3 regions of the Pseudorhizobium halotolerans genome follow, and region 1 is predicted to be linked to each of the others. Evidence: riboswitches for the same ligand, from Rfam matches in the RefSeq annotation. Region 1 holds a riboswitch; each other region holds the start of a gene.

Region 1 (10,611 bases):
TCGCGCCAGGGACACGGCGACATGTTGCACAGAACCTCTCGCGATGAATTCCTGGCAAACCTTGATTGCTTCCTCCAGGCTCAGGCTGCGCCCGACGATTCCTTCGAGTTCGTCGAGGCTTGGCTTGATCAGGAAAAGCCCTCCAACGTCCAGCGCTGCCTTCAAGGCCGGACCAGAAGTATCAAGGATGATCCTGCAATTGCGGCCGACCAACTGCCGCACCATAGACGCGTACTCATCCTTTGGCATTCCGCGCGGCACGCTTCCGCTGAGCACCACGTAATCCCAGGCACCAGTATCCAGGAACCGGCGAACCTCCTCGCATTCCGCCGGTGAGACCACAGGCCCCTCCGGAACGAATCGGAACTCCTCCCCCGTCTCCATGTCCTTGACCATGAAAGCGATCCGGGTCGACCCGGCAATCTTGACGGTGTTGAGTTTGACGGGCAGCTTTTTGACGGCGTCGAGGAAGACTTCGCCGGTCGCGCCGCCCGCCATGACCAGCAGTTCGCAAGTGTCTCCCATCTCTGCAAGGACGCGCGCGACGTTCACGCCCCCGCCCCCTATATTCTGCCGCTGGTTGCGCGTCCTGACCTTCTTGGTGGGAACTATTCTCGATGCCTCGTTGGCGATGTCGATTGACGGGTTGAGCGCCACACAGAGGATCGATGTCATTGTTCCGAAGCCTTTCGCAGTTCCATGGGGCGGCGGATGCCGACGTATGCTGCCCTAGCCATTTAGAAGGTCCACCGCGTGCAGCCAAGGGTTATCGCGTATCCACGGGCAAGCGTCGCGGAACGAATGGAACGATGTGGTCGTTCACAGTGGGGAAGAGTTGGCTCGATCCGCATTGATGATCAAGGAAGATACCTGAATGATTATCCGTTCCGGACGTTGCCTCTGCGGCGAAGTCACCTATTCAGTGAAAGGTCCGCCGTTGAGGGTCGGTCTCTGCCACTGTCTCGACTGCAGGAAGGAAAGCGGCTCCAGCTTCGTGACATTTGCCGTATGGCCGGGGCACGCGTTCGAAAGCAGCGGCGAACTGGCCGTTTTTGAGGGTCGGGGCTTCTGTCGAACCTGCGGTTCGCGAATGTTCAATCCGGGCGAGGGAGAAGTCGAGATTCGAGTTGGCTCGCTTGATATGGCCCCTACGGATCTTGAGCCGACCTACGAGATCTGGATCAAGCGCCGTGAGGACTGGCTACCCCCCATCGGTACTGCAGAACAATTTGCCGAGGACCGGCGATGAACTCCGATGTCGCACATGCACGCGAGATCGCGGAAGCGGCTCTTGCCGGCCGGGTGAAGAAGGGCGGCGAACCTTTGCTTGATCATGTCGCCCGTGTTGCTGCATCCGTCGCCGACGAAGTCGAGCAGATCATTGCTTGGCTCCACGACATCCCTGAGAACGCCCCGGAATGGACACTCGAGCGCTTGCGGCAGGAGGGATTCGCGCCAGTCGTTCTGGCGGCAGTGGACGCTCTGACCCGGAGGGACGGAGAATCCCACGCTGACTTGGTAAGGAGGGCGGCGGCAAATCCGTTGGCTCGAGAGGTTAAGCTCGCAGACCTGAGGGACAATCTGACAACTGCCGAGCGCACGGGAGGCGACGGCGAAAAATATCGGGAGGGGCTTCGGCTTCTGGAAGCGTGACTGACAGGTGGCCACCCCAGCGATGGGGCGCAAATGGAGAGACAATATGGAACTGCAATCCCGCGTGGCCCTTGTGACGGGTGCCGGATCCGGAATAGGCCGGGCTTCAGCCATTACCCTTGCCGCTCAAGGGGCGAAGGTCGGTTTGCTCGGACGCACGCGGAAGGATCTGGAAGACGCTGCTACAGAAATCACCAGTCAGGGCGGACAGGCCGTGGTGCTCGAGGCCGATGTTTCCGACGAGGCGCAGATGAGAAGCGCGGTAACTGAATTGATCGATGCTTTCGAACGTCTCGACATCGTTGTCGCCAATGCCGGCATCAACGGGGTGTGGGCACCCATCGACACTCTCCAGCCCGATGAATGGGATCAGACGATCGCTGTAAATCTGCGGGGCACGTATCTCACGCTCCACACCACCGTTCCCGTCATGAAAGCGCACGGTGGCGGGTCGATCATCATCGTCTCCTCCATCAATGGCAACCGGACGTTCAGTTCGCCGGGCGCCACCGCCTATTCGGCCACCAAGGCCGCACAGGTCGCCATAACGAAGCAGCTCGCGCTCGAACTGGGCAGGCACAAGATACGGATCAACGCGGTCTGCCCCGGCAAGATCGACACCGAGATAGATGACAACACCAGCATTCGGAATCCAGGCAAGACCGCCGTTCCCGTAGAATGGCCGGAGGGCGACATCCCCCTGACCGAGGGTAAACCGGGCGCCTCCATGGATGTTGCTGACGTGATCCTGTTCCTCGCCTCGCACAGGGCGAGACATGTGACCGGCGTTCCGATCTACGTCGATGGCGGCCAAGGTCTGTTGCGATAACATCGGTCAGCCGCGAGCGGCATAGAGCATGGTCCAGGAGAAACCGGCACCGATCCGTGGTGCCGGTTGTTCCCATGTCGTCTAGTGGCTGCCGCCGCCTTTACGTACTGAGTCATGGGTATGATGGCTGTCATGCTCGCCACCTCCGCCCGAGACCTTGCTGCGGGAACGATTGTCTGGATCAGCCGGCGGCTTCTTCAAGTCGAGTGGCGCCTTGGCATTTTCGTGCGAGGAGCCGGGTCCTCCTTGCCGGATGCTGGCCGGCGTCTTTTGCGATGTAGACATGCAACGCTCCTAACGGTCCTGCTGGTAACCCTGATGAGTGGTGTTCACCTTGCTGTTGCTCTGTTGACCCTGCTTGTCGAAATTCTTTTCGCGCGGGTCGACGGGGTTGCCCTTGGAAAGGCTGGCGGCGGAACGCTCGCCGGTGCCCTTGTCGCTGCGGTTCTCGTCGGGGACGGGTGGGAGTTTGCTGTTCATTACGACCTCCTGTGTAAGTAAGTCGTATGGCTAACAGACATGATGGCTCAATGTTCCGGCAAACGGGAACCGGCCCGCCAATCCTGCGTTGCGGACCGTGATGTCGATATCGGAGCCGCCCATGAAAGAGCTTGTGAACAAGCCAAAGTCCCTCTCGATCATCGAGCGAAAATGGTGGCACGCGGCGACCGTCTACCAGATCTATCCGCGCAGCTTCTGCGACAGCAACGGCGATGGGATTGGCGACATTCCCGGCATCATCGGTCGGCTGGACTATCTGCAGTCCCTTGGCGTCACCGTTTTATGGCTGTCGCCCATCTACAAGTCGCCCATGGACGACAACGGATACGACATATCCGATTATCAGAACATCGCAGATGAATTCGGTACCCTCGCTGATTTCGACAAACTGGTCGCCGAGGCGCGTCAGCGCGGCATCGGGATCCTTCTGGATCTGGTGGTCAATCATACCTCCGACGAGCACCCATGGTTCGTCGAGTCCCGCAGTTCGCGCGAAAGCCGCCTGCGCGACTTCTATATATGGCGACCGCCGTCAGCCGATGGGGGCCCTCCCAATGATCTGACCTCGTCCTTCGGAGGTTCCGCCTGGACGCTCGATCCCCGCACTGGCGAATATTACCTCCACCTGTTTTCAAGGCGGCAGCCGGACCTCAACTGGAAGAACCCGGAGGTCAGGTCCGAAATCTACCGCATGATGAACTGGTGGCTCGACCGCGGAATTGCCGGCTTTCGGATGGACGTAATCGACCTGATCGGCAAGGAGGTCGATGCCGGCATCACCGCAGACGGCCCGCACCTCCATGATTACCTGCAGGAAATGAACCGCGAGACATTCGGAGAGCGGGACGTTTTGACAGTCGGCGAGGCCTGGAGTGCGACGCCCGATTCCGCCCTGCTCTACTCAGGACGGGAGCGCAGGGAGCTCTCCATGGTCTTCCAGTTCGAACATGTCACCCAGAGCTGGGACGAGATCCACGGCAAGTGGCGACCAAAGCCCGTCGATCTGGTGAAGCTGAAAGCCGTTCTGGGCAAGTGGCAACATGCTCTGGCAGAAGACGGCTGGAACTCCCTGTTTTGGGGCAATCATGATCTGCCGCGCGCCGTGTCACGATATGGGGATGCCACGGGTTATCATGTTGAATCGGCCAAGATGCTGGCGACCGTGCTGCACCTGATGAAGGGCACGCCGTTCATCTATCAGGGGGAAGAGATCGGCATGACGAACGTCTCCTTCACGTCCCTCGACCAATACAAGGACATCGAAACCCTCAACATGCATCGTCTGCACGTCGAGGCTGGCCTTTCGACAGAGGACTTCATCCGCGGTGCCAATGAGAGCGGCCGCGACAATGCGCGAACGCCCATGCAGTGGAGCGCCGATCCTCACGGCGGCTTCACGACCGGCTCCCCGTGGATTGAGGTTAATCCCAACTACGCGACGCTGAATGCAGCCAGCCAAGTATCCGACGATCGATCAATCTGGGCGCATTACCGGGAGCTGGTTTCGCTGCGCAAGCAGCATCCCGTCATCGTCTATGGTCGCTATCAGGCCTGGCTGGATCACCATCCCGACGTCTTCATCTACACGCGAACGCTGGACGACGAGGAACTGCTGGTAATCGCCAATTTCACTCCGCGCACAATTACGATCGAACTTCCGGATGAACTCCACCGACGCGGTCGTCCCTTGATCAGCAATTACTCGCCGGTTAAGGAGGTTGGGGAGACCCTTGGCCTCGCGCCTTACGAAGCTTTCGCGCTGCTCTCGTCCCGCCTCGCGCCCTAGGTGCACCGGAGCAACCTCCGCCCGACGCGAGCCAGCATGGGCCGCACCCGCCCCGTGCAGTTCGGGACGCTTTCGAGAGTGACAACTGGCCCAATTCTTCCTAAGCTGCGAACAGACGGGGGCGTCCGCTGAAGCGGGCTGAGAAGCACCCTTTGAACCTGAACCAGATCATGCTGGCGGAGGGAGTCGCGGGTCGAGATGCCCTTGCCTTACCCTCGCTGGACGAAGAAAGGCGTTTCTCTTGACCGATTTTCCTTCCAGTTGCGGGACATTGCTGGAGGCGCTGCGCGCAAGCAACCCGCTCATCCAATGCATCACCAATGATGTGTCGATGAACATTGCCGCAAATGTCCTTCTCGCTGCCGGCGCATCTCCGGCGATGGTCAGCGCCGAGGAGGAGGCTGCCGAGTTTGCCCGAATTGCAGCGGCCGTCACGATCAACATCGGCACCCTGTGGGCGGCTGACGTCCCGGGCATGAGAGGTGCCGCCGGCGCGGCAAAGGAGACAGGCAAGCCCTGGGTCCTCGATCCCGTCGCCCACTATGCCACGAGCTTTCGTCGTCGCGTTGTAGGCGAACTCCTTGAGCTCCAGCCGACCATCGTCCGGGGAAATGCTTCGGAAGTCATGGCACTCGCTGGCCTTGAGAGCAGGGGACAAGGCGTTGACAGCCGTGACAGCAGCTTGGCGGCAGAAACGGCGGCCGTGGATCTTGCCCGACGCTTCGCCTGCGTCGTTGCCGTCACCGGCGAGATCGATCTCGTCACGGATGGACGTCGCCGGGTTTGGATCGAGGGGGGCTCCACGCTCATGCCGAAGGTTACCGCGCTGGGCTGCGCATTGACCTGCCTTACCGGAGCCTTCGCCGCCGTCGCGCCGGGCCGGGCGCTGGAGGCGACCGTCGCCGCCATGACGTTGTTCGCCGTTTGTGGTGAGGATGCCAGCCACCGGGCCGAGGGCCCAGGCTCTTTCCCACCCCTGTTCCTCGATGCGCTGGCGGCGATCGGTCCGAAGAGGCTGGAGTCTGAAGCAAGGATACAAGCGGAATGAAGATTTTCGACCTGTCGCTTTATGTCGTCCTCGATCCCGATCTTTGCCGCTCGGTGGGTATGGTCGAGACTGCGCGCCTTGCCGCGGAAGGCGGCGCCACCATGATGCAGCTTCGAGACAAGCGCGCCGACCGGACGAGCCTGATCGAGACAGGCAAGGCGCTCAAAGCTGCCCTGGCCGGATACGGAATACCGCTGATCGTCAATGATGACGTAGAGGCCGCACTCGAGATCGGTGCAGACGGCGTGCATGTCGGGCAGGAAGACATGTCGGCAGCTGCGGCGCGGCTTGCCATCGGCGATCAACTGATCATTGGCCTTTCCGTCGAGACTGCGCAACTAGCGCACGAGGTGGATCCGAGTATCGTCGACTATGTCGGCGTTGGGCCGGTCTTCGCCACCGGGACCAAGCCGGATCACAAGCAACCAATCGGCCTGGACGGTCTCGCCCACATCGTATCCGTCTCACCAGTTCCGGCAGTCGCGATCGGTGGACTGAAGATGGAGCATGCCGCTTCGGTCATTGCCGCTGGAGCCGCCGGCCTTGCCGTCGTCTCCGCCGTCTGCGGTACGCCCGATCCACGCAGTGCAGCCCGTGCCCTGATCCAGGAAACAGAAGGGGCGCGGCCATGATTGCGAACATTCTCTCCATTGCCGGATCCGACCCGTCCGGGGGAGCAGGCATACAGGCCGATCTGAAGACCTTCGCGGCTCGCGGTACCTATGGAATGGCGGTCGTGACCGCCCTCACCGCGCAGAACACGAAAGGCGTCTACGGCGTCCAGGTAATTTCGGCCAGCTTCGTTGCTGATCAGATCCGGGCCGTTTTCGACGACGTCCGCGTCGATGCCGTTAAGATCGGCATGATCGCAAATGCGGAAATCGCCGAGACCGTGGCCGACATCCTGTCCCGGCAGCCCGACGTGCCGATCGTGCTCGACCCAGTGATGATTGCCAAAGGCGGCGCCTCGCTTCTCGCAGAACAGGCGGTCTCAGCGCTTCGGGATCGCCTCCTGCCACTTGCCACGGTGGTGACGCCGAATCTTCCCGAAGCAGCCGCCCTTCTGGGAGAGCCAGAGGCGCGGGATCGCCCAACGATGGCTGAACAGGCGGAAGCGCTCAGAGCCCTCGGTGCCCGGTCAGTGCTGGTCAAGGGGGGCCATCTTCCGGAGGATGAAAGTCCCGACGTCCTTGCCGATCCCACGGGCCTGACATGGCTTGAAGGGCGGCGGTTCCAGACCTCCAATACGCATGGGACGGGATGTACGCTATCCAGCGCGATTGCTGCCGAACTGGGCAAGGGTAATGATGTCGTGGCCGCCGTCCGAACGGCCAAGCTGTACCTCGCATCAGCGATCCGTCGTTCCGGGGAACTCGATGTGGGGTCCGGCCATGGACCCGTGCACCATCTCCATGCCACCAGCTAAATGCGCGGTCGGACGATGCCTTCACTCGAATTGTTGAGAAGGTGCCGACAATCGCTAGCTCTTGTGCATTGTCCCCGTCGCCTGGGCATGGGTGTGCCAGGACAGCGCCTCTTCCAGGAGATGCGGCGTATGGCCGCCGCGTGCGCAGGCGCGTTCGAAGTAGCTCATCAAAGCTTCCCAGAAACTGGGGTGAACGCAGTTCCGAATGATTTCCCTTGCCCGCTCCCGTGGCGCCAGCTCGCGCAGGTCGGCGAGCCCGTTCTCCGTAACGATGATGTCGACGTCATGCTCGGTGTGATCGACATGTGGCACCATGGGGACGATGGACGACAGCTTGCCCTCCTTGGCGAGCGACTTCGTGACGAAGATCGACAGGAAGGCATTCCGCGCAAAGTCACCGGATCCGCCGATGCCATTCATCATGTGCGTGCCATTGACATGCGTCGAGTTGACATTGCCGTAGATGTCGAGTTCCAGCGCCGTATTGATGCCGATCACCCCCAGCCGGCGGATGACTTCAGGATGGTTGCTGATCTCCTGCGGCCGTAGCACCAGGTGCTCCTTGTACTTGTGGAAGTCCGCAAAGACCCGGTCAGCGCACGCAGTCGAAAGGGTGATGGAGGATCCGGAGGCGAAGGCAAGTTTTCCTGCATCGAAAAGATCGAAGGTGCTGTCCTGCAGCACTTCACTGTACATGCGCAGGTGATGGAACGGGCCATCGGCAAGACCGGTCAGTACGGAGTTGGCAATTGTGCCGATACCAGCCTGCAGCGGTTGCAGGGTCAGGTCCAGCCTGCCTTTTTCGACCTCGTCTTCGAAGAAACGGATGAGATGCGAGGCGATCGCGCTGGTGTCGGCATCCTGCGGCTCGATGGTTGACGCGCTGTCCTTCTCGTCAGTGACTACGATCGCGGCGATCTTGTCGGGATCAATCGGCACGAATGGGAACCCAACGCGACTGTCGCAGGTTACGACCGGGATCGGCACACGGGTTGGTCGCTTGCCGGGGAAGTAGATGTCGTGCAGGCCCTCCAGTTCGGCCGGCTGGCTGAGATTGATCTCGACGATGATCTTCTTGGCAAGGACCGCAAAGCTCGCGGAGTTGCCGACCGAGGTCGAAGGAACGATATTTCCCTCTTCGGTGATGGCAGCAGCCTCGACAATGGCATAGTCGATTGGACCGAGCTGATTGGAGCGCAGGTGCTCCACCGTTTCTGACAGATGCTGATCGATGAACATCACTTCGCCGCGGTTGATGGCGGCGCGTAGGGTCCGATCCGCTTGGAAAGGCATGCGGCGGGCGAGTACCTTTGCCTCGGTAAGCATCCGATCGACATCGTGGCCAAGGGACGCGCCGGTGATCAGCGTAATCTTGAAGGGTTCTGTGCGGGCACGCGCTGCCATGGCGATGGGAACTGCCTTGGCATCGCCGGCGCGGGTGAACCCGCTCATGCCGATGATCATCCCGTCCTTGATCAGGGCTGCCGCCTCCTCCGCCGAAACGATCTTGTCAAGGAGCGCGGGGCGGCGGATACGGTCGGCGATCATCTTCTCATCCTTCGATTTCATCCGGCCATTTATCGAGGGCCGGGCAGCCGTGTCAAAGGCAGGCGATGACCGCCTGTCCAGGCGGCGCACCTTAGTGCCGGGAGATCCTCCGGCATTGACAAGTATCAAGGACCTGCAGCTGCTCCTCCGGAGCCACCGGGGGCGCCGGCAAAGCGCGGCGTCCCGAGGCCCCGGAAGGTCAGGCCATCCTGGCAACAACAGTCACGGCAGGATTCGAACAGGCACAGCCTTCGACGCCGGTGTCTGGGACAGCCTCTCATGGAGTGAGAGAGGGATGAGCGGGTTGAGTTCCGGATAGTAGCCTGCGACGCAACCGTCGGGCAGCTGGAAAGGCAGGACCTTCAAGCCTTCCACCTTGCGCTCCCGACCATCCTCGATATCCGTCTGCAGCCCAACCAACTGGCCCTCTTGAAGACCGAGCTTTTCCATCTCCTTCGGGTTGATCAGCAAGACATTGCGCGTCCCTTCGATGCCCCTCAGGCGGTCGCTGTAGCCGTAGATGGTCGTGTTGAACTGGTCGTTGCTGCGAAGCGTCATCAGGCGATAGCGGCCCTCCCGGTCCTCGAAGCCTGCCGCAGAAAGTGCTTCCGGTACCGTAAACTCGGCCTTGCCGCTCTCCGTCTTCCAGATCCGCTCCCGCGCGCTGTTTCCCCGGTAGAAACCTCCCGGCGTGAACAGGCGCTTGTTGAAGTCGTGGAACTTGTCCGGGTAGGTCTCCTCGATCAGATCGCGGACCTTTCCGTAGTCGCCCTGCCATTCGTCCCACTTCACCTTCGGGTTTGGGGGAAGTGTGGCCTTCGCCATGCCGGCCACGATGGCGAGTTCTGACAACAGATGCTCGCTCGCCGGCTTGTGCTTGCCGACGGAGCCGTGGATGCAGCTCAAGCTGTCTTCCATGGAGACTGTCTGCGGCCCTGCCTCCTGCATGTCCTCCTCGCTGCGTCCGAGGCAGGGGAGGAGATAGGCGACTTCGCCATTGATTAGGTGGCTGCGGTTGAGCTTGGTGGCGATCTGCACCGTCAGGCGCATCTTCGTCCAGGCTGCCTCCATGACGTCATGATCGGGGATTGCACGCACGAAATTGCCGCCCAGGCTGACGAAGCCGCGGATGCTGCCATCGACAATTCCTTCACAAGCCTCGACCGTGTTCACACCCTTCTCGCGCGGCGGCTCGAAGTCGAACATCTCCGCAAGCTTGTCGAGCGGAACCAACTCTGGCTTTTCAGAGATGCCGACCGTCCGCTGCCCCTGGACATTGGAGTGGCCCCGGACGGGGGAGATGCCGGTGCCGTCCCGGCCGATATTGCCCTTCAGCAAGAGGAGGTTCACGAGCATGGCGATACTCTCGAAGCCGCCGACCTGCTGTGTCAGTCCCATGCCGTAAATGCCGATGACCCGTTCTGCATCCACGTAGACTTGCCCGGCGGCCTCGAGAGCTGCCCGCTCAAGCCCCGATTCCCGCTCGATCTTGTCCCAGCTGGTTGCGCGTACCTTCTCCTCGAACGCATGGAACCCGCTGGTGTGCTGCTCGACGAAATCCCGGTCGATCACGTTGCGGCCCTGCTGCTTGGCTTCGTCATCCATGGCGAACACGTGCTTGCACATGCCCATGACTGCCGCGATGTCGCCGCCGGTCTTGACCTGATGATACTGACAGGAAATCTGCGTCTCCTTGCCCGTCAGCATTTCCGTCGGGCTCTGCGGGTTGATCATCGTCTCCAGCCCTTTTTCGCGGACCGGGTTGAAGGTGACAATCTTGCAGCCGCGCTTGACCGCTGCCTGCAGCGGGTGAAGGAAGC
Region 2 (10,611 bases), on a different contig from region 1:
CGCGAGCAGTCCGTCGCCAGGGATCAGCCGCAGCCCTTCTGCGGTGTAGTGCTCGATCGTGGCCCTTCTCGGCGCGGGCCCCTGGGCGCATATGACCTCGATCCTGTCGCGCTTCTTCGAATAGATGACGGCCGGCATGTCTCCGCCGGGTCCGCACAGGTGCGGCTCGACGACCTGCAGCACGAAACCGGCGGCCACGGCCGCGTCGAATGCATTGCCGCCCTTCTCGAGGATGCTCATGCCGACCGCGGAGGCAATCCAGTGGGTCGAGGTGAAGACGCCGAAGGTGCCGAGGATTTCGGGGCGGGTGGTGAATTCAGTCATCAGGAAGTCCCTGTCTATGTCATGCCGCGCGCCGATCGAACGAATGTGCAGCCCATAGGGGCGACTTTGAAGCTGCACGCTTCGACGTCAACCTTTTTCGTTCGGTCTTGGGTGACACTGGCGTGCCGTCCGTCCCTCGCGGGGATCGGCGACGGAACGCCCTGCCGTAAAAAGACGTAGGCTAGGCCTCGATCTCCACGTCACCCATAGGGCGGGAGCAGCAGGCGAGGATGAAGCCATCATCGATCTCGTCGTCGAGGATGCCGCCATTGTGATTCATCTCGACCTCGCCAGCTAGCTTGCGGACCTTGCAGGTGCCGCAGAGGCCGGATTCGCACGCTGCGGCGATACGCACGCCCGCAGCACGGGCCGCCTGAAGGATCGTGTGGCCCGGCTCGCAGGCCCCCTCCTTCCCGGAGGCCGAGAAGAGGATCCTGCTCGGTTCCACACCGCGATGGGGGTCGGCGGTGGCAATCGGCGGTGGCGGCGCAACCGGGTGAAACGTCTCCTCATGGTAGTGGCCCATGTCGAAGCCGGCACCCGAAAGCGACTCGCGAACTGTCGCCATGAATGGCTCAGGCCCGCAGCAGAAGACGGTGCGGTCGAGGAAATCGGGCGCCAGCAGCGCGATCTTTGCCTTGTCGATACGCCCCTTCAGTCCCGACCACAGCTGTCCGCGCGACAACTGCTCGACGATCAGGCCGAGCGTGAATTGCGGCATGTCGCGAGCCCGTGCCTCCAGTTCCCAGCGAAAGATGATGTCGTCGGGCGAGCGGGCGCAATGGAGGAAGGTGATGTCGCTGTCGGGCGACCGGTCGCCGAGGTCACGCGTCATCGACATCATCGGCGTAATGCCGGACCCGGCGGAGAGGAAGAGATATCTGTCGCCTGGATGGCGCGCATAGGAGAAGTCGCCCTGCGGCCCGAAGGCCTTCAGCGCCATGCCCGGCCGCAGATTGTCGAACATCCACCGCGTGCCGAGCGATCCCTTCTGTGCCTTCACGGTGACTGAGACCGTATACGGCCGAGAGGGACTGGAGGACAGCGTATAGGTCCGCATCAGCGGCTCCGGTCTGGCCGGGATCTCCAGGGTCAGGAATTGGCCGGGCAGGTAGCGGAACCAGACGCCCGGCCGGTCGGGCCGGAAGGTGAAGGTCATCACGTCAGGAGCTTCCGGCGTCACGGCGACGCACTCCAGCCGATGTTCCCGGTCCGACCAGGGGCGCATCTCGTCGATGTGGCGATAGGTCGGCTGCACCATGTTCATCTCATGCCACCGCCGAAAGCGGCGCCGCCCCACCCTGCAGGCGATTTGTCATGAAGGTCGTGTACCATTCTACGAACTGCATCACCCCGCCCTCGTGCTCGGGCGAATAGGGACCGGGCTCGTAGGCGGGCGAGCGGATGCCGAAGGCATTCTCCTCGACGATCCGCCGGTCCTGGTCGTTCGTCATGTTCCAGACATGCGTCAGTTCATTGAGATCGTAGTCCACTCCCTCGACTGCATCCCTGTGCACGAGCCATGTCGTCGTGACCGCCGTCTCCTCCGCCGATAGCGGCAGGACGCGGAAGGAGATCGCGTGATCGACGAGGATGTGGTTCCAGGTCGTCGGATAGTGGAAGAGCAGCATGGTCCCGATATGCGAGGTCGTCACTTCGTCCGACAAGGGCCGACGGACGGCTCTCCTGCCCGTCATCGTGTAGCTTTCGGCATCCTGGATCAGCGGCATGCGGGCGGTGCGGAACTGGCCCGAAGCGTCGATCCGGAATTCGCTGGGCAGCCCGGCCGCCTCGCAGCGTGCCCAATGCTCTGCAATGACCGGATCGTCTTTTGCGCCCTGGACGCCGGTGGCGCTCGGTGCCTCCGGATAGGTGCGGCAGAGTTCCGGATGGTTGCTGGCGCAGTGGTAGCATTCCCGGTTGTTTTCCCAGACGAGCTTCCAGTTGCCCTTTTCGATGATCGTGTTGCGATGGGCGACCTTGGCCTCCCACAGCCGGTGCGGCTTCATGTAGGGCTCGATCGAAGCGCGTACCGGTGCAAAATCGGTGGGCGTTGCGGCGAGGCAGACGAAGATATAGCCGGCGACGCTCTCGCAGGAGACAGGCTTCATCCCGAACTGTGCCTTGTCGAAGTCCTCGCCCATCTGCCGCGCGAACACCAGCGAGCCGTCGAGATCGTAGGTCCACTGGTGATAGGGGCAGACGAGCCGGGCAGATGCGCCGCGTTCCTGCGTGCAGACGCGATGGCCGCGATGGCGACAGGTGTTGTGGAATGCACGGATGACGCCGTCCTTGCCCCTGACGATCACGACGGGATAGTCGCCGACCTGGACGGTGAAGTAGTTGCCGGCGCGGGGAATTTCGCAATCATGTCCGATGAACAGCCAGTCCTTGTACCAGATCTCCTCGAGATCGACCCGATGGAAATCGGGATCGATGTAGAAGGGCTGTTCAAGGCTGAATCCGTCGGCTCGCGCCTTGAGCCGGCGAAGCATGTCGTCGCGCGCATCCATGTTCTTCATCCCTTTGCGGGACCGTTGGATGGCTTAGCTGCGCATCGGTCGCCTGTTGGCGCCGTCGCCCGATCGCCCACCGCAACAAGTCGCTCCGTATCGACTTTGGGCCGGTCATTCTCCATTCGATGCAACAACTGGTGCGGCGCCGAACACCTGCAGGCTAGCAGAGGAGGAGCCGTCCCGAGATGTTCTTCCGCGACATCGCCACTGCGCAAACGGAACAGTCGGACAGATCAACGATTTCCTCTCCGGTTCCGGCTCATCCTGTGGTATCGGCAAGGCGGTCGCCACGGAGGACGAGGATCGAGCCTTCTGATCCCGTCCGGAATGCGCGACATCAACTGGAGGATCAGCATGCCGACACCACCTTTCCGCGCCGACCATGTCGGCAGTCTTCTTCGCCCGCGCCCGATTGCCGAGGCACGCGCCGCCCGCGCCGATGCGGCGACCCTGCGCGCCATCGAAGACGCGGAGATCCCGAAACTCATCAAGATGCAGGAAGAGGTCGGCCTGAAGGTTGTCACCGACGGCGAAGCGCGTCGCGCCTTCTGGCATTTCGATTTCATGGGCATGCTTGACGGCATGGACATGGAGACCCGCGGAGAGGGCGTGCAGTTCCACGGCACGCAGATCCCGCCGGTGCATCCGGTGATCAACGGCAAGCTCGGCTTCCCGAAGGACCACCCAATGCTCGAACACTTCACCTTCGTGAAAGACCACACCAGTGTCTGCCCGAAGATTTCCATTCCCGGTCCGTCCTGCGTGCATTTCCGCACCGACCCGGCCGACGTCCGTCCTGCCGAGTACAAGGATCCAGACGTGCTCTTTGCGGATATCGCCGAGACCTATCGTCAGGCCGTTGCCGCCTATTACGCGGCCGGCTGCCGCTACCTGCAGCTCGACGATATCTTCTTCGCCTATCTCGGCGACCCGAAGCAGCGCGAGCAGCGCAAGGCCATGGGGCAGGATCCCGACTGGTTGATCGACCGCTATGCCTGGATGCTGGAAGAGGCGATTAAGGATCGTCCGTCCGACATGGTCATCGGCATGCACATGTGCCGCGGCAATTTCCGCTCAACCTACGCTGCCACCGGCGGCTACGACGCAGCCGCCGACGCCATCTTCAACAAGACCAGCGTCGATATCTATTTCATGGAATACGATACCGACCGTGCCGGCGGACTGGAGCCGCTGAAGCTCCTGCCGAAGGGCAAGAAGCGAATCATGGCTGGTTTCATCACCACGAAGACGGCGGAACTGGAATCGATCGACTGGCTGCGCAAGCAGTTCGAGGCGGCCTCCCAGTACGTGGACATGGATCAGCTGGGAATTGCACCGCAGTGCGGCTTCGCATCGACCGAGCACGGCAATGCGATCACCGAGGAAGACCAGCGGCGCAAGCTCGAGCTCGTCGTGAAGACCGCGCAGACGATCTGGGGAACAGCGTAAGGCTGTCCGCGAAGGCGGGCCCGACCGTCGAGGGCGGGTCTGCCGATCTCTTTGGCATGGAGGGTAATGAAGTCGGCACGCCTGAGCGTCGGCTTTGGACCCGGATTGACATGTCCGCGTGGTTCATGAAACATGGCGGTATTCCGAGGGGGGCATCGTAACGGTGCTGAGATGGCGGTGAGCCGGACCCTTGAACCTGATCCGGGTCATACCGGCGTAGGAACGGAAACGGCCTTTCGGCGCCAATTCTCTTCTCCGCTCTGCCTGGATCTCCGTGATTGACGTCGGGAGATCGAACCATGCCATACTCTTCAAGACCTAGCCCTCGGACAGGACGCCCGCCAGCCGCCTCATCGATGCGTTAGGTCGAGCCATGCCACCCCGTCACATGGGGATGGGACTCGTCGGGCTGCTGGTGCTCTGGCAGGCCGGCATATGGCTCTTCCATCCCCCGGCCTATATCCTGCCGCCGCCGGCGGACGTCCTTGCCGCCTTCGCCCGCCAGGGCGGTTTCCTGCTTCGCAACAGCCTGGTCACCATCGCCGAGATCGCCATCGGGCTCGCCTGTGGCGCCGTTCTGGGTGCGCTCGCGGCGCTTGCCGCCGCCGCCTTCCCCCGTGCCGGCCGGCTGATCTGGCCGGCCGTCCTGGTGCTGCAGGGGCTGCCGGTCTTCGTGCTGGCGCCGATCCTCGTGTTGTGGTTCGGGTTCGGGATCGCCTCCAAGGCCGTCATGGCGACGATCATCATCTTCTTCCCGGTCGCCTCCGCCTTTGCTGATGGCCTGCGCCGGACCGAACCTGCGATCCTCGATGCCGTTGCGCTGACCCGGGCGACCCATTGGCAGACCCTTCGCTACATCCGCGCGCCCCTGGCTCTGCCGGGCCTGATCTCGGGCCTTCGCGTTGCCGCGCCCCTTGCGCCGATCGGCGCCGTGGTCGGCGAATGGGTCGGGGCGTCGGCCGGGCTTGGCTTTGTCATGGTGCAGGCGAATGCCCGCATGCAGACCGACATCGTCTTCGCCGCCATGGTCCTTCTTGCCGTGCTCACCCTCGTGCTGCGGCTTGCGGTCGATGTCGCGACAGCCCGCATCATCCCATGGGCGCCGGAAGTCCACCACACCGATCCAAGATAGTTAGCCGGAGAAACATTCATGAGAATACATCTTCTTTCCTGGGCCGTCGCTGCCATGCTTGCCTGGCCGGTACCGTCCCACGCCGCCGATCGCCTGACGGTCATGCTGGAGTGGTTCGTCAACCCGGACCACGCTCCCATGATTGTCGCGCAGCAGAAGGGATTGTTCGAAGCGGCAGGCCTTGATGTGGAACTGATCCCGCCTGCCGATCCGTCCTCCGTGCCGCGACTGGTTGCGGCAAGACAGGCGGATGTCGGTGTCCATTATCAGCCGAACCTCTATCTGGACCACGCGGCCGGTCTGCCGCTCGTCCGCTTCGGCACGCTGGTGGAGACGCCGCTGAACACGGTGACGGTGCTCGCGGATGGTCCCGTCAAGACGCTTGCGGACCTCAAGGGCAGGAAGATCGGCTTTTCTGTCTCGGGCTTCGAGGATGCCATGCTGAAGCGCATGCTCGCCGCCGAAGGCGTGGCTCTCGACGAGGTGGAACTCGTCAACGTCAACTTCGCGCTGACCTCGTCGCTGCTCGGGGGGCAGGTCGACGCAACGGTCGGTGGATTCCGCAACTTCGAACTAACCCAGATCCGGCTCGCTGGAGGCGAGGCGCGCTCGTTCTTTCCCGAGGAGCATGGCGTGCCCGTCTATGACGAGTTGATCTTCATCGCCCACAAGGATCTCTCGGACGATGGTCGCCTGCGGCGGTTCCTCCAGGCGGTGGAAGAGGCCAGCATCTTCCTGACCAATCATCCGGATGAAGCATGGTCGCTGTTCATCGCGGCATATCCCGATCTCGACGACGAACTCAACCGCCAGGCTTTCCGCGACACCCTTCCGCGCTTTGCCAAACGTCCGGCTGCGCTGGACAGAAGCCGTTATGAGCGTTTCGGCGCGTTCCTGGCGGAGAGTGGGCTTATCGATAAGGCGCCGACCGTCGAAGACCTTGCGGTCGAAATCGGCGGATGATTGAAATGGTCTCCGGCTGCAGCGAGAGCAGGCAGGAAGTATCGGTGTCGTCGGGGCCTCATCCCGTCCCTCGGTCGCGTGCCTCCATCCATGCCACCCGGATGGCGCTGCGCGTCGAGCAGGTGCTGTCGGCAGGGGCGGGTCTGCTCCTCGCACTGCTTCTCCTGCTTGTCCTGGTAACCGTCGGCCTCCGCTATGGCGCCAGCACCGGCTTTGCAGGCACCGAGGAGGCCGCGCTCTGGCTCTTCCTGGCGCTCATCTGTCTTGGCCTGCCGCTCAGCCTGCAGGGGCCATTTTCGCTGAGGCTTGACATCCTGACCCGGCTGCTGCCGCACGAGGGGCGCCGGATTGCGGGCCTTTGCGCTGACGGGACGAGTGCGGCGGCAGGCTGTCTCCTCCTCACGGGCGGTGCCGAGGCTGCAGCGGCGCTCCGTTCCGTCTCGCCCGCTCTCGGCCTCCCTGAACATGTGCGCTTCTGGTGCCTCGCTGCAGGCGGAGCGCTCCTTCTTGCAATGCTGCTGCTGGTCCGTATCGGCGAGGGCAGGGGCTTCCTCGGCCTTTTATCAGTGGCTGCGGGTGCAGCACTTGCGCTTCTCCTGCCGCAGGCGGACCTTGGCTCAAGCATGCTGCCAAGCGCCGTTGCCGCACTTGCCGCGGGTGCGACGCTCCTGCTTGGCGCCCCGCTCGCCCATTGCCTGCTGGCCGGGGTCATGTTCGCGATCCCCTCTGGAAGCGGCTTGTCGGAGCCGGCCATCGTCTCCACCGCAGCATCCGGCATGTCGCGCTTCCTCCTGCTCGCCATTCCCTTCTTCCTGCTTTGCGGCGGTATGCTCACCCTCTCGGGAGCCGGAGAGCGCCTGGTGCGGCTGGCGCAAACCCTCGTCGGCCATAGGAGGGCCGGTCTGGCGCAGACTGCGCTTCTGACCAGCGTCTTCTTCTCGGGAGCATCCGGCTCTTCGGTCGCGAACGCCGCATTCGGCGCATCCACCTTCCACCCGCATCTCGTCAGTCACGGCTACCCCCCGGAACGCTCCGCGGCGATTATCGCGGCCACCTCTGTGCTCGACAATGTCATCCCGCCTTCGATTGCCTTTCTCTTGCTGGCAGCCGCGACGGATATTTCGGCCGGACGCTTGTTGATAGGCGGCGCCTATGCCGGGCTTCTCATGGCGGCCTGCCTGGCGGTAGCGATCCGTCTCGCGAACGGCGACAGCAACCGAAGCGCCCGGGCAACCGGCGCGGAGCGATCCCGCGCCCTGTTGGCTGCCGTGCCGGCATTGGGACTGGTGGTCGTGGTCCTCGGCGGCATCCGCTTCGGCATCGTCACCCCGACCGAGGCCGCAGCGGTCGCAGCCGGTTATGCGCTGCTGCTTGCTCTTGCAACCCGGCCAACTTGCGGAGGCCTCGCCTCAATCTTCCGGCAAGCTGGCGTCGAGGCGGCCGCAATCGGGCTCCTCATCGGCGCCGCCGCGCCTTTTGCTTTCCTGCTCGCGGTGGATGGCGTGGCCGGGACCGTCCTCGATCTCGCGGGGTCGCTTGCGGAGGCACCATGGCAGGTTCTCCTGCTCTGCAATCTCGTCCTGCTCGCCGCCGGCCTCGTCCTCGATACTGGCGCCGCGATCCTTCTTCTCGGCCCGATCCTGCTGCCGGTTGCCGTGGGCGCAGGCATCGACCCCGTCCTGTTCGGGGTGATCGCCGTGGTCAACCTGATGCTGGGAGGCCTGACACCGCCGGTCGGCATGCTCGTCTTCGTGGTCAGCGGCACGACAGGTGTTCCCGTGGGAGCCCTTTTCAGGGCGGTCATTCCTTATCTTGTCGCACTGCTCTGCGCCCTCCTCGTCCTCTGCCTTCTGGCACTGTTTTTCTGAAAGGATATCCGATGACTTCGATCACGCGCCGCACGCTTCTCGCCGCAGCCGGTCTGGCTCCCGCCTTCGCATCCCCCGCCTTCCTTCGATCGGCCTCGGCGCGCACGAGCGTCATCACGGTCGCGTCGCTTCTGGGCGAGGAGAAGCCCGAAACCCGGATCTGGCGCTGGATCGCCGACAGGGCGGAGGAGCGTCTTCCCGGACGCTTCCGCTTCCGGATCGTCCCCAATGGCGCTCTGGGCGGCGAGAAGGAGGTGGCGGATGGCGCACTTCTCGGCTCTATCCAGGCGAGCCTCTGCACCGTCTCGACCCTCACCGCATGGGTGCCGGAGCTGCAGATACTCGACTTGCCGTTCCTATACAGTGACGCCGCTCACCTGCGCCGCGTCGTCGGGAGCGACGTCGGCAGCGATCTTGTCCGCCGGCTCGCGAGTCACGGATTCGTGGCCAGCGGCTTCATCGACTATGGCGCCCGTCACCTCCTCGCCAAGGAGCCGATCACGCTGCCGGAGCAGATGCAGGGCAAGACGATGCGGGTGATCCAGAGCCGGCTCCACACGAGCCTCTGGAGCCGCTTCGGTGCGATCCCCGTCGGCATCCCGATCACCGAGACCTACAACGCCCTCTCCACCGGCGTCGCCGACGCCATGGACTTGACCATCTCCGCCTATGCAGGCCTGAAGCTGCATGAGGTCGTTCCCTACCTGACCCGGACGGCGCATATCCGCTCCGCGGGCGTTGTCTTCTACGCGGAGAACTTCTGGGATCGCCTCGAGGAAGAGGAGCAGCAGGTGCTTGCGGAAATATCCGCAGAGGCGAGCGAAGTTTTCAATGGCTGGATGGCGGCGGACGAAGAGGCCTCGCTCGACCTAGCTGTCTCGCAGGGAACGCAGGTGCTCCAGCCGGAACGGCCGGAGGATTGGCGGAAGACTGCCGAAACCCTCTGGCAGGAGTTCAGCGGCGTGGTCGGCGGCCGCGAGGTCATCGACAGCGTCCTCAAGCTCGCCTGAGCGGCACTGTCGACCACTCAAGGCACCTGCAGGAGGTCCCGCACGACATTGCGAACAAGGGCGACATGCTGGAGCGCATCGCGCAGCCGGTCCATGTCACGCCGGCTGAGTCTCGAAACGTCAACCGTGCCGCCTGGCTTCAGCCCGGCCTCGATATCGGTGATCTGCTGGGTCAGGATCAGGCGCATCAGGAAGCCGTGCATGTCGGCAAGCAAGGCCGCATCGGCCTGCGAGCGCCCGGCGGCCGCCGCGGCCTGCCGCAGACGTTCCGGAGTGGTATGGGCGAAGATGCCGTGGCGCAGGGCGACGACGCGTGCACCGGAGACGATCGGCAGAAGGGCGCCGTTCTTGAGGTCGACGCGTCCGCCATTGTCCTTACGAATGCGGCCGAACATGCCGAGCTGGCTGTAGCGTGCCGCGGCGTCCTCGCCAAGCATCCGCAGCAGATCGAGCGAGTGCCGCGCGACATGGGCGGATTCCAGACGAAGACTGTCCGCCAACCGGGTCGTCTTCGCCGACGAGACATAGGCAGGCGCAAGATCAAAGAAGATGTCGACGTTCGCCAAGCCCTGCCGCGAGGGTTCGCTCGCCCAGATACGCGCCTGCCGAAGCCAGTCCGCCTGGGTACGGCGCCAGGGACGGTTCTTCGCCATCACGCCGCCGCGACAGTAGTGGACGCCGGCGCGGTCAAGGATCTCGTTGACGCGGGTGGAAAAGCGGCTGAACCAGTCCCCGTCGGAATCGAGGTCGCCGTGGTAGTCGTCGTCGATCACGAGCGCATTGTCCTGATCCGCCGCCAGCAGGCTTTCGCCGCGGCCGGCCGAGCCAAGAACGAGCAGGGCGTACTCCGCCGGGGGCGGACCGTGGCCGGCCGCGAGTAGTTCCCCTTCGGCGATCTCCGCCGCGCGTGCCGTCATGGCCCGGCCTTCGGCAGCAATCACTGCCCCCACCGCCTGCGCATTGAGGCCATCGGAGATCAATCCCGAGGCGAGGGAAGGCAAGGCGGACTGGACCCGGGCAAGCTCGCGTGGCCTCGTCGCGGTGGCGATCTCGTCGCCCACCGTCAGCGTCGACAGCGCCCGCTCCCGCAGGAGCGTGCGCAAGGTGAAGACGCCCGCAAGATCACCATGTTCGTCGCGAACGCCGAGATAGCGAAGGTTTCGGCGGGCCATCAGGCCAAGGGCACGGTAGAGGAAGGTGTCCCCCTGGGCGGTGATGACGGGCGAGGTCATGATCGTGCCGACAAGCGTCGCCCCGGCCTCCGGACCCTTGTCCGCCAGGACCCGCAGGACATCCCGCTCGGTCAGTATCCCATGCGGCCCATCGGCCTGCCTGACGATGACGCAGCC
Region 3 (10,611 bases), 200 kb from region 1:
GGGCCGGGACGCTCCAATCGTCGTCCGGATGGCAAGCCTGGCCGCGGTAACCGCCCTGAGCGGGGTGAGCGCCCCGACCGCGGCAAAGGGCCGCAGCCCGCACGGTTTGAGGCGAAGCCGCCACGCAAGGAGAAGCCGGTGGACCCGGATTCACCCTTCGCCAAGCTGGCCGCGCTGAAGGAACAGATGAAGAAGTAGGCTGCCATGGACGAAGAAGGCCCGCGGGAAGGTTCGCGCCAGCGTATCGACAAGTGGCTCTTCTTTGCGCGCATGGTGAAGTCGCGCTCGCTCGCCCAGTCGCTGATCGCCGCAGGCGCAGTGACCCTGAACGGCGAAACGGTTGTCCAGCCTGGCTGCCTCGTTCGTCCCGGAGACAGGGTCGGGCTTGCGCTGGAGCGGCGCGACGTCCTGCTGCTCGTTCGCGACGGCGGCGATCGTCGCGGGCCGTTCGCGGAGGCGCGGCTCCTCTATTCCGACATTTCCGAGACCCTCGGCCCACAGAGGCCGCTGACGCCTTTCGAGCGCGCCCAGAGGCGTCCTCGACCGTGAGTATCGGGCGTATCGGCATTGCGCGAGCGGCCGCACACCAAGGAGAATAATGCTCCTCCCTGATCCCTTTCCGGAGAAGGTTTATCCTTGCTAAGCGTCGGGAAAGGTCTTACCTCACAGACCGACGCGCAGGGGTTGCGCCGGGGTGGCCGCAAAGGCCGCGATGGCCTCTCGTCTGTGCCGGCGAGCGGCCAATCTCCCGAGGCCGAGCCCGCCAGACCGCAATTCTGGAGTGCTGCATGACCTACGTGGTGACTGACAACTGTGTTCGCTGCAAATATACCGATTGCGTGGAGGTTTGCCCCGTCGACTGTTTCTATGAGGGCGAGAACTTCCTTGTCATTCATCCGGATGAATGCATCGATTGCGGCGTCTGCGAACCGGAATGCCCGGCTGAGGCCATCAAACCCGACACCGAGCCGGGTCTGGATAAGTGGCTGAAGGTGAATGCCGAATACGCCCAGATCTGGCCCAACATCACGGTGAAGCGCGAGCCGATGCCAGAGGCCAAGGAAATGGATGGAGTTCCTGGCAAGTTCGATCAGTATTTCTCGCCGGAGCCTGGAAAGGGCGACTGAAGCTGGTGCTGCGCAGTGGGTGTGCCTTCCATTTGTGCAGCTAGGTCAGCGTGCCGTCATGGCGCGCATAAAAGCAAATAATTGATTTCCGCACTTTTTTGTGGTAGACAGGGATTACTGTTCCACAAGCGGCACAAGTGTGCCCAAAAAACATCACGAAAGTTACAGATCATCCGACGCGGTTTCCGTGACATTCCCCTAATGTGTTTGTCGTCGTTTATCGCGGAGGAGGTTCTTTTCGCGCACGTTGGTCGGACCAGTATCGAGTGACCCGACGGTTTCCCCCGTCTCATCCGGGCCTGCCTGACCCGGCCCCGGTCGTACACCGGGTGCGTAACAGGGAGTTTGTGAAACGTATGACGACCCAGCAGAAAAAATCTTCGGCACGCCAGGGCTTCAAGACCGGTGAAGCGATCGTTTACCCGGCACATGGCGTAGGTATGATTACCGCCATCGAAGAGCAGGAAGTGGCGGGCATGAAGCTCGAGCTTTTCGTGATCGATTTCGAGAAGGACAAGATGCGGCTCAAGGTGCCAGTGGCTAAGGCCGTCAGCATCGGCATGCGCAAGCTCTCCGAGACCGACTTTGTCGAGCGCGCGCTCAAGGTGGTCCAGGGCAAGGCCCGCGTAAAGCGCACCATGTGGTCGCGCCGCGCCCAGGAGTATGACGCCAAGATCAACTCCGGCGACCTTATCTCCATCGCGGAGGTTGTTCGGGACCTTTACCGTGCGGAAAACCAGCCGGAACAATCCTATTCTGAGCGCCAACTCTACGAAGCTGCCCTCGATCGGATGGCGCGGGAGATTGCAGCGGTCAACAAGATGTCCGACACGGAAGCCGTACGTCTGGTCGAGGTAAACCTCGCCAAGGGCCCGAAGCGCGGCAAGGTCGTTGAGGAAGAAGAGTCCCAGGACGAAGCCGCATAAGCTTCGGCTGCATCGCAGCTGTAAAAAACCCGGCCATTGCGCCGGGTTTTTTATTGGAACTTTTTCTCGCGCAGGACGTTAACCCGCCGGAACGGCGACAATTGTGGCGTCTGCAGACGCTTCAAGAACCGCTCCTCAAAACAGGAAATAGGGGCCAGCCGCGAGATGGCAAGGCCCCTTGGGAACGAAGAGGGGACGAGGAAGGCGGAGTGGGTAAATCGTGGCGGCGGCCGCGGCACCATCTGACTGTCATTCTTGTCGAAGCCAGCCAACGTCACGGAGAAGACACGATGAAAGCCATGTCTGCCGACCGCAATATGATTAAGATTGCAATGTCAGCTCCCTATCTGGCCAGAGACGAGGAGCGCAGTCTCGCGGTCCGGTGGAAGGATGACCAGGACCAGGATGCCCGCAATCAGATCGCTCTTGCCCATATGCGGCTCGTTATCGCCATGGCATCCAAATTCCGCGGCTTCGGCCTGCCGATGAGTGATCTCGTTCAGGAAGGTTATGTCGGGCTTCTGGAGGCGGCAGCCCGCTTCGAACCGGCCCGCGATGTCCGGTTCTCTACCTATGCCAGCTGGTGGATTCGCGCCTCGATGCAGGATTACATCCTTCGCAACTGGTCAATCGTCCGCGGTGGAACGAGCTCGGCCCAAAAGGCGCTGTTCTTCAACCTTCGCCGGCTGCGTGCGAAGCTCGCGCGGGGCGACAGCAACCTTACATCGCGGGCTATCCACGAGGAAATTGCTGCTGCACTTGGCGTAAGTGTCGCGGACGTTCAGACCATGGACGCCCGTCTGTCGGGCAATGACGCCTCACTTCAAGCACCTTCCATAGCCGGCGATGCAGACAGCGGCGAGCGGCTGGACATGCTCGCAAGCGGCGAGCCCCTTCCCGACGAACAAGTCTCCGGCCTGATTGACGGGGAGCGGCGCATGCGCTGGCTACACGGAGCTCTCACCAAGCTGAATGACCGCGAGAAGAAGATCATCCGGGCTCGCCGGCTGACGGACGAGGGAGCGACGCTTGAGGCGCTTGGTGCTGAACTCGGCATTTCCAAGGAACGAGTGCGTCAAATCGAAAGCCGCGCCATGGAAAAGCTGAAGTCGGCGCTGGTCTCCGCGAACCCCCAGATGGCAGCCTGCTAAGCTGCCAAGGGATTATTCCGCAACGATCTTGAACCGCTGACCCGGCGAGACTGCAGTGCCAGCCGGGAGCGCGTTGATCACCCGGAAAAGGTCCAGCTTCCGGTTGGTTCCCATCATTCGCGCCGCCATGGTCGCAAGCGTATCCTGTGGGCCTGCAGTTACCACCCTCACACGCAATGGTTTGAGGGAGGCAATTTCCTGGGGCGTCATCTTCCTGAAGCTTGACTTCAGCACGGTGGAAACCGTTTCCAGTGCCGGGCTACCCTTCGGAACGGCGGTGAGGAAGCGAAAGATCTGGTCATCGATCCGTATGACGGTGACGTCAAAATCCCAACGCTCCGCCGAAGCGCGGGCCGTGGCTGCCGGAAGTCCGTTAACGCTGGCCATCCGCACCGTTTCCGGCTTGAGACCGGCGACCCAGCCGCTGGTGAGGTAGTTGGTCAGGCTGGTCGTTTCACCGGCGTCGACGCCATCGAAACGGATCGCGGTCTCGCCGGGGCCGGTCGCAAGGACGGCATCCACCTTGTTGTCGATCTGGAAATCCTTCGGCACCTCAAAGCGTATGCCGAGGCTCCCGTGCAGGAATGTCTGTCCGCGAACGAAGCCCTCTTCCGGGCTGTCACCGAAGAGAAGCCCGTCGATTCCCGCGAGATAGTAGTCCCGGCCGCGGTCGCCGACGGTGCCTTCCATGCCTTGTGCGCGAGCGTGACGACGGGCGAGGTCGACGCGCTGCGGCGCATTCGGGTGGCTCGACAGGAAGTCCAGGCTCTGATCGCTGTCCGGATCGACCGAAGAGAAGCGCGCATAGGCCGCCATGGAGTCGAGGAACCGGGGTGCAGCGTAAGGGTCATAACCCGCTTCCCCCAGCATCCGGACACCGATGACATCGGCTTGCAACTCCTGCTGCCGCGAAAAGGCCGCGAGGCGAAGTTTCCCGCGTGCCAGCGCCTGCTTGCCCGCCAGGTCGCTGGACAGAACTTCCGCCACCACGCGGCTGGCAATCACCTCCGCTTCCTCACGCTTCTGACGCTCGATTCCGTGATTGGCGGTCACGTGAGCCATTTCGTGAGAAAGAACGGCCGCCACTTCCGAGGCATCATTGGCGAGTGCGAGCAGTCCGCGCGTCACGTAAAGATAGCCGCCCGGGAGGGCGAACGCATTGATCGCAGGGGAGTTCAGGATGGTGATGCGATAGGACTGCGAGGGGTTTTCCGAGACGGCAGTCAGCGCTCCGGCGATGCGGGCGACCAACTTCTCCGTTTTCGCATCGTGATATTCTCCGCCATAGCTCGCGACAATCCGTGGATGTTCCCGCGCACCCATCTGCGCCCGCGGGTCGTTCTTCTGGACCTCATCGACAATCTGCGGATTTTCCGAGGGGGCGACATTCGGCTGGTAGGCCTGGTCGAGGATCGACTGGCAGCCGGAGAGCGCGGTAGCCCCTGCGAGCAGAAGAGCGAGATGCCTCGCCGCACGCGCAGTACCGGCTCGGCGGGGCGTCGTCCCTTCACGCATCATCGTCAGCAATTTCGGCTTCGTCATTATCCAGACCCGCTTCCCGATCATCCATCGGGTATGCCCCACCGTAAACAAGGCCGGCCGCTCCTGTCGCCGGCTTAGCGATTTTCCTTCAGCCAATATAGTGCTTCTTGTTCAGATAGCCTGTGGCGGCCAAAGCAGAAAGACGCTGTTGCTGCGATGCCACCGTGCCACGACCAAATTGTGGCACAGGCTTCAGCTGGCGAGGAATTGAACGACGGCGGGGATGTCGCGTCGCCGGAGAAAATCTTCTACCGGAGCGTTCACGAGCACATTCCCGCCCTCCATGAAGATCACATGGGTCGCAAGGCGTCGCAGTTCCTCCCGGTCGTGCGTCACCAGGATGATCGTGCTCTTCGTTTCTCGGTGCAGTTCCGATAGAAGGCTTGCCATGGTCTGCCGCAGCCCCGGATCAAGCGCTGCGAAGGGTTCATCCATCAGCAGGACCGGTTTCTCGCGAACAAGAGCGCGGGCAAACGCCACGCGTTGCTGCTCGCCTCCGGAAAGCGTCGGTGGCAGCCGGCGGTCCATCCCGCTGAGCCCGACCCGATCGAGTGCGGAGACGACGGCCTGTCTCTCCCCTAGGGTCAGTCTGCGAAGGGACGGATTGATCCCGAGCGCCACGTTGGTAAAGACGTCCAGGTGCCCGAAGAGATTGTTGTTCTGGAAGATCAGCGACACGGGTCGTTCCGATGGATGCCGGGACGTCAGATCTTGGCCGTTAAAGAGGACGCGACCGCTGTCGGGGACCTCAAAGCCCGCGACCAGGTTCAGAAGGGTAGATTTGCCTGCGCCGGACGGTCCGGCAACCGCTGTGATCGCTCCGGATGGAATGTCGCAGTCCAGGTGGAATCGTGTGTTTCCCAGGGTCAAATCAACGCGGTCCAGGCGGATATCCGGCGCATCGTCATCAGCGGGCATGATGTTTTCCGTTCATTCGCCAGCCTGAAGTGCCGATGATCGTCAGCAGAAGGCATGCCGCGGCAAGCAGAAGCGCCAAACCATCGGCATCCTGCGTACGATAGCTGGACAGGCTGCTGTAGAGGAGCCAGGGCAGGGTTACGAAGTCGTTGGAGGCAAAGAGCGCAACGGCTCCCAGATCTCCAAGGGAGAGCGACATTGCAAACGAGAACGCCAGGAGCGCCGGCCGCGTCAGAACCGGTCGGTCGATGCGCCAGACGCGGGGCCAGCCACCGATTCCCAGACTTGCTGCCAGTCGCACGGAACTGTCGCGGTGCTCCTTCATTGCCGGCTCCAACACCCTGATGACGAAGGGGATTGCCATCAGCGCGTTGATTGCAATGACCATCCACGCAACCCATAGCGATGCTGAGCCCGAAAGCCTCAGAAGCAGGAACCAGCCCGTCCCAAGCACGACGGGGGGGACTAGGAGAACAAGAAAGGAAGTGGCATCCAGAATGGCAGAGAAACCCCGCAGCAGGACGCTGGCATTCCTTCGGTCGGCAATCGCCAGGCGCGCATCGATGAGTGTGGCCGATGCCATCACCGCCAGCAGGCCTGAGGACAGCGCGATCAGCATGCTCGTTGCCAGCGCCCGCTGGAAGGCGTCGCTCGCCACGAGGCGCGGGAGGTCTGCCTGGATCCCCGCCCGGAGAACGGCGAGCAGTGGCATCAGGACGAAAGCTGTGGCGACGGCGATGACCAGAGTGTCCCATGCCTGCGCCGCGGCTCCTTTGCCGTCGAAGCGTCGAACGCGGTGGCCGCTGGTCGGCAATCGGTCATCAGTCACAGGCAGCCGGGACAGGATGATCAGGAGCATGGCCGTCAGCCCGATCTGCAGCAGTGACAGTCCAACTGCACGGGCAGGATCAAAATCGAAGCGCAGTGACTGGTAGATCGCAACTTCAAGGGTTGTCGCAGCCGGACCTCCGCCCAGTACCAGAACGAGCGTGAAGCTGGTTGCGCAAAGCATGAAGATTAGACCGGCTATGCCTGGCAGGACCCGCAAGAGGACAGGCCATTCGACGAACCGGAAGATGGCAACGGGCCGCATGCCCAGCTGCGCGGCCAGCATCCAGTATTCTCCGGGCAGCCGATCGAGCGAGGCCACCATCAGGCGGCATGCGAGAGGCAGGTTGAAGAAGACGTGTGCGAGCAGGATGCCGCCAAGACCGTAGATGGTGACCGGCTCGTCGAGTCCGCCACGCAGGAGAAGTGAATTGACCAGTCCTTGCCTCCCCCAGATCGTAATGAGGCCGAGGGCAGCGACGAGTGCGGGCAGACCCATCGGCAGCGCCATCAGCCGCAGGATCCAGAGCCTGCCCGGAAGTTGCGGCCGCCGCGCCAGCGCCAGTGCGACCGGAATCGCCAGACCGATAGACAGCAAAGTGGAGAGCCCTGCCTGAAGAAGCGTGAACCGCAGCACGCGCGCCGTGTAAGCTGTCCAGAGCGCCTTGCCGCCAGCGTCTGGCGCCGCGGCAAGGAGGGAATAGGTGGCAAGACCGATGAAGGCAGCGACGCTTGCGAAGGTGACGATACCTGCCCCGATTGCAGTTTGCTGCTCCCGTCTCGTCAGCATAGAGCTTTAGCGTCCGCTCATCGCCACCAGCCACTCATTGATCCAGGCCTGCCGGTTTCTCGCCACGTCCGCGGAGTCCATGAGGAAGGTCTTTTCCGGCTGGACGAGGCGGTCGAACGCTTCCGGCAAGGGCTCGCTCGTCTGGCCGGCCGGCATCATCCAGTTGGTGGTCGGTATGATGTTCTGGAAGGCCGGCGACATCATGAATTTGAGAAACTGGCGCGCCAGGTCCTTGTTCTCCGATGTCCGCAACAGACCTGCGACCTCGATCTGGATATAGTGGCCTTCCGAGAAGGGCGCTGCCTGGTACCGATCAATGTCCTCGGCCACCATGTGATAGGCAGGGGAAGTAGTATAGGAGAGAACCATCGGGACCTCTCCCTTGGTGAACAATCCATAGGCCTCAGACCAGCCCGGCGTGACCGTCAGGATGCGTCGACGAAGCTTTGCCCACGCCGCCTCGGCCTCCTCGCCGTAAACCGACTTCATCCACAAAAGCAGACCGAGGCCTGGGGTGGAGGTTCTCGGATCCTGGATGACGATCTTTTCCGAAGGGTCGCCCTCGACCAGCTCCTTCAGGCTGGCCGGCGGGGCGATCGATTGAGTGTCATAAATGACGGCGAAATGTCCGTAGTCGTAGGGGATGAAGACGTCGTCCCCGTACCCGCCCGGCACGCTGATGGGACTTGTATCCAGTGCATGCCTTTCGAACAGGCCAGTGGCCTTGGCTTCATCGGCAAGATTGGTGTCGAGACCGAGAACGACGTCGGCCTCGTTATTCTCGCCTTCGAGCTTCAACCGCGAAAGAAGTGCGACGCCATCCGCGACCGCCACGAAGTTGACGCGGCAGGCACAAGATTTCTCGAACTCTTCCTTGACCCTTGGCCCCGGCCCCCATTCGGCGGTGAAGCTCTCATAGGTGTAGACGGTCAGGCTGCGCTCCTGAGCCATGGCCGGCGTCGAAGCGGTCATCGCCGCTATGATAAGCGAAAGTGCCGAGAGCCGCATCAATGCCTCCTCTTTGGCAGAAAGGACGAGGGGCTGATCGACGCCGTCTAATCCCTCCGCCGGTGTTAACCGGATCAGGTTCTGCGGGTTGGCGAGAGCCTCTCAGCCACGAAGTGGCACCCCGTTAGATCGGCCAGAGATGTAGCGATCGATCCGGCGCTTGGCAAGCGCCGTCCATGGTTGCTCAATGAGCGTCAGTGGGCGCTTTGAAGGACGCGAAGCTCGCGCGGGAGTTCAGCATGACCTCCCGTTCGGCCTGCAAGGATATAGCCGATCGTCTGCTCGATCACATGCGGCATTACCGGCTTCGTCAGCACCCCGAGCGGTCCATAGCTTCCGGCTTCGATCTCTTCAGGATTGGCAGTCATGAAGATGACGGCAACGCCATATTTCTCGGCAAGTTCGCGGCCGATCGACGGTCCAGTCTTGCCGTCAGCTAGATTGACATCGACAAGGGCAATGTCGGCAGACTGGGCGAGTGCGAGTGCGGGGTTGCGGCCATTGGCGAGGCCCGCGACCTTCAAGCCCATGGCTTCGACCGTATCAGCCACGTCCAAGGCGATGAGAAACTCGTCTTCCACGATCAGGACGCGATGTTCCTCAGAGACCGGGGTCTGCCAACCACTCGTTACACTTGTCAGCATCGGATGCTCCTGATGGTTCGGTGCCGCTTCGTACCGATCCCGGCCGTGCCGCATCGATACTGCCACCCGAACGACCACCTGCCGTCATTGTTCCGCATTGTGACAGGTTGACGGGTTTCAAGTGCGTTTCATGGATAACAGATGGTTAACGTCACCCCTCCAACTCCTCGCGCAGCATTTCAAGCTCGAGCCATTCCTCTTCCATCTCTGCGAGCCGCTTGCGTAGCGCCTCCAGTTCAGATGCGAGCGCGGTGAAGGCTGCCGGATCTTTCGTGAAAAGGTCGGGATCCGCCATTCGCTTCTCCCGGGCGGCAACCTCGGCCTCAGCCTTGGCGATGTCCTTCGGCAGGTTTTCCAGCGCGAACTTCTGCTTGAAGGACAGCTTGCCGCGGTTTTTCGGCGCCTCATCGGCCGGCGTCGACGTCTCCGTCTTCTCCCTTGCCTGGCGTTCGGAACGCCGCCTTTCCTCCTGGACGCCGCGGCGTTGTGCCAGCATGTCGGAGTACCCGCCGGCATATTCGATCCAGCGCCCGTCCGGCGCTTCCGGATCCGCGGGTGCTATGGTCGAGGTGACCGTCCGGTCGAGGAAGTCGCGGTCGTGGCTGACCAGAATGACAGTGCCGTTGTAGCCGGCGACGATCTCCTGCAGCAGATCCAGTGTCTCGATGTCGAGATCGTTTGTCGGCTCGTCGAGGATCAGCAGGTTGGACGGCCTGGCCATGATCCGCGCCAGGATCAACCGTGCCCGCTCGCCGCCGGAAAGGTTCTTGATCGGAGTGCGGATCTGCTCGGGCTGGAACAGGAAATCCTTCATATAGCCCGCGACGTGACGCTGCTCACCATTGACGAGAAGCGTTTCGCCGCGCCCGTCGGTGAGGTAGTGGGAAAGCGTGTCCTCGGGGTCGAGATCCTCCCGCTTCTGGTCCAGCGTGGCGATTTCGAGATTTGTCCCGAGCCGCACCGTTCCCGTATCCGGATCGAGCTGCCCCGTCAGCATCTTCAATAGCGTCGTCTTTCCGGCACCGTTGGGTCCCACAAGGCCTATCCTGTCGCCCCGGTGTACGCGGATGGAGAAGGGCGCGACGATAAGCCGGTCTCCATAACTCTTGGTGATCGCTTCTGCCTCGATCACCAGCTTTCCGGATTCCCGACCTTCCGATGCCGCCGCCTGGACTGACCCTTGCGGACCTTTGTGACCGCGATAGGCGGCGCGCATCGTCTGCAGTTCTCCCAGCCGGCGCATGTTGCGCTTGCGCCGGGCCGTCACGCCGTAGCGCAGCCAGTGCTCCTCGCGCTCGATCGCCTTGCCCAGCTTGTGCTGCTCCAGTTCCTCTGCCGCCAGGACCTCGTCGCGCCAGGCCTCGAAATGAGAAAATCCGCGATCGAGACGTCGCGACGTGCCGCGATCGAGCCAAACCGTCGCCGTCGATACTTTCTCAAGGAATCGTCGGTCGTGCGAGATGAGGACGAGGGCGCTCCGCGTCTTCCTCAGTTCCTCCTCCAGCCATTCGATTGTTGGCAGGTCGAGATGGTTCGTCGGCTCGTCCAGCATCAGGATGTCTGGTTCCGGCGCCATGACGCGGGCGAGCGCCGCCCGCCGGGCCTCGCCTCCCGACAGCCGGTTCGGATCCTCTTCGCCGCTCAGGCCGAGATGCTCCAGGAGGTAGGTGACGCGAT

The links. Region 1 has a riboswitch for thiamine pyrophosphate ahead of thiM (hydroxyethylthiazole kinase). Riboswitches for the same ligand answer to the same signal wherever they lie in the genome.
Region 2: linked by a shared signal. The riboswitch ahead of FN060_RS16895 (ABC transporter permease) and the one ahead of thiM (hydroxyethylthiazole kinase) in region 1 are both predicted to bind thiamine pyrophosphate.
Region 3: linked by a shared signal. The riboswitch ahead of thiB (thiamine ABC transporter substrate binding subunit) and the one ahead of thiM (hydroxyethylthiazole kinase) in region 1 are both predicted to bind thiamine pyrophosphate.

Annotation. Positions count from the first base shown of each region.
Region 1 is NZ_CABFWE030000001.1:410,376-420,986, forward strand. Features, by position in the region: gene FN060_RS01925 (1-phosphofructokinase family hexose kinase) at 1-675, opposite strand, end outside; gene FN060_RS01930 (GFA family protein) at 875-1,249, shown strand; gene FN060_RS01935 (HD domain-containing protein) at 1,246-1,653, shown strand; gene FN060_RS01940 (SDR family oxidoreductase) at 1,700-2,482, shown strand; gene FN060_RS01945 (hypothetical protein) at 2,564-2,767, opposite strand; gene FN060_RS01950 (hypothetical protein) at 2,777-2,962, opposite strand; gene FN060_RS01955 (glycoside hydrolase family 13 protein) at 3,084-4,769, shown strand; TPP riboswitch at 4,877-4,971, shown strand; gene thiM (hydroxyethylthiazole kinase) at 5,011-5,817, shown strand; gene thiE (thiamine phosphate synthase) at 5,814-6,449, shown strand; gene thiD (bifunctional hydroxymethylpyrimidine kinase/phosphomethylpyrimidine kinase) at 6,446-7,243, shown strand; gene FN060_RS01975 (succinyl-CoA:acetate CoA-transferase ScpC) at 7,298-8,791, opposite strand; gene FN060_RS01980 (FdhF/YdeP family oxidoreductase) at 9,014-10,611, opposite strand, start outside.
Region 2 is NZ_CABFWE030000011.1:309,416-320,026, reverse strand. Features, by position in the region: gene FN060_RS16915 (gamma-glutamyltransferase family protein) at 1-324, opposite strand, end outside; gene FN060_RS16910 (FAD-binding oxidoreductase) at 506-1,591, opposite strand; gene FN060_RS16905 (aromatic ring-hydroxylating oxygenase subunit alpha) at 1,593-2,837, opposite strand; gene FN060_RS16900 (5-methyltetrahydropteroyltriglutamate--homocysteine S-methyltransferase) at 3,195-4,289, shown strand; TPP riboswitch at 4,426-4,529, shown strand; gene FN060_RS16895 (ABC transporter permease) at 4,663-5,421, shown strand; gene FN060_RS16890 (ABC transporter substrate-binding protein) at 5,440-6,384, shown strand; gene FN060_RS16885 (TRAP transporter large permease subunit) at 6,486-8,252, shown strand; gene FN060_RS16880 (TRAP transporter substrate-binding protein) at 8,264-9,262, shown strand; gene FN060_RS16875 (DUF294 nucleotidyltransferase-like domain-containing protein) at 9,280-10,611, opposite strand, start outside.
Region 3 is NZ_CABFWE030000001.1:210,814-221,424, reverse strand. Features, by position in the region: gene FN060_RS01125 (helicase-related protein) at 1-198, shown strand, start outside; gene FN060_RS01120 (RNA-binding S4 domain-containing protein) at 205-549, shown strand; gene fdxA (ferredoxin FdxA) at 789-1,127, shown strand; gene FN060_RS01110 (CarD family transcriptional regulator) at 1,484-2,053, shown strand; gene FN060_RS01105 (RNA polymerase factor sigma-32) at 2,344-3,204, shown strand; gene FN060_RS01100 (M48 family metalloprotease) at 3,217-4,719, opposite strand; gene FN060_RS01095 (thiamine ABC transporter ATP-binding protein) at 4,939-5,664, opposite strand; gene thiP (thiamine/thiamine pyrophosphate ABC transporter permease) at 5,654-7,282, opposite strand; gene thiB (thiamine ABC transporter substrate binding subunit) at 7,289-8,290, opposite strand; TPP riboswitch at 8,325-8,424, opposite strand; gene FN060_RS01080 (response regulator) at 8,485-8,934, opposite strand; gene FN060_RS01075 (ABC-F family ATP-binding cassette domain-containing protein) at 9,086-10,611, opposite strand, start outside.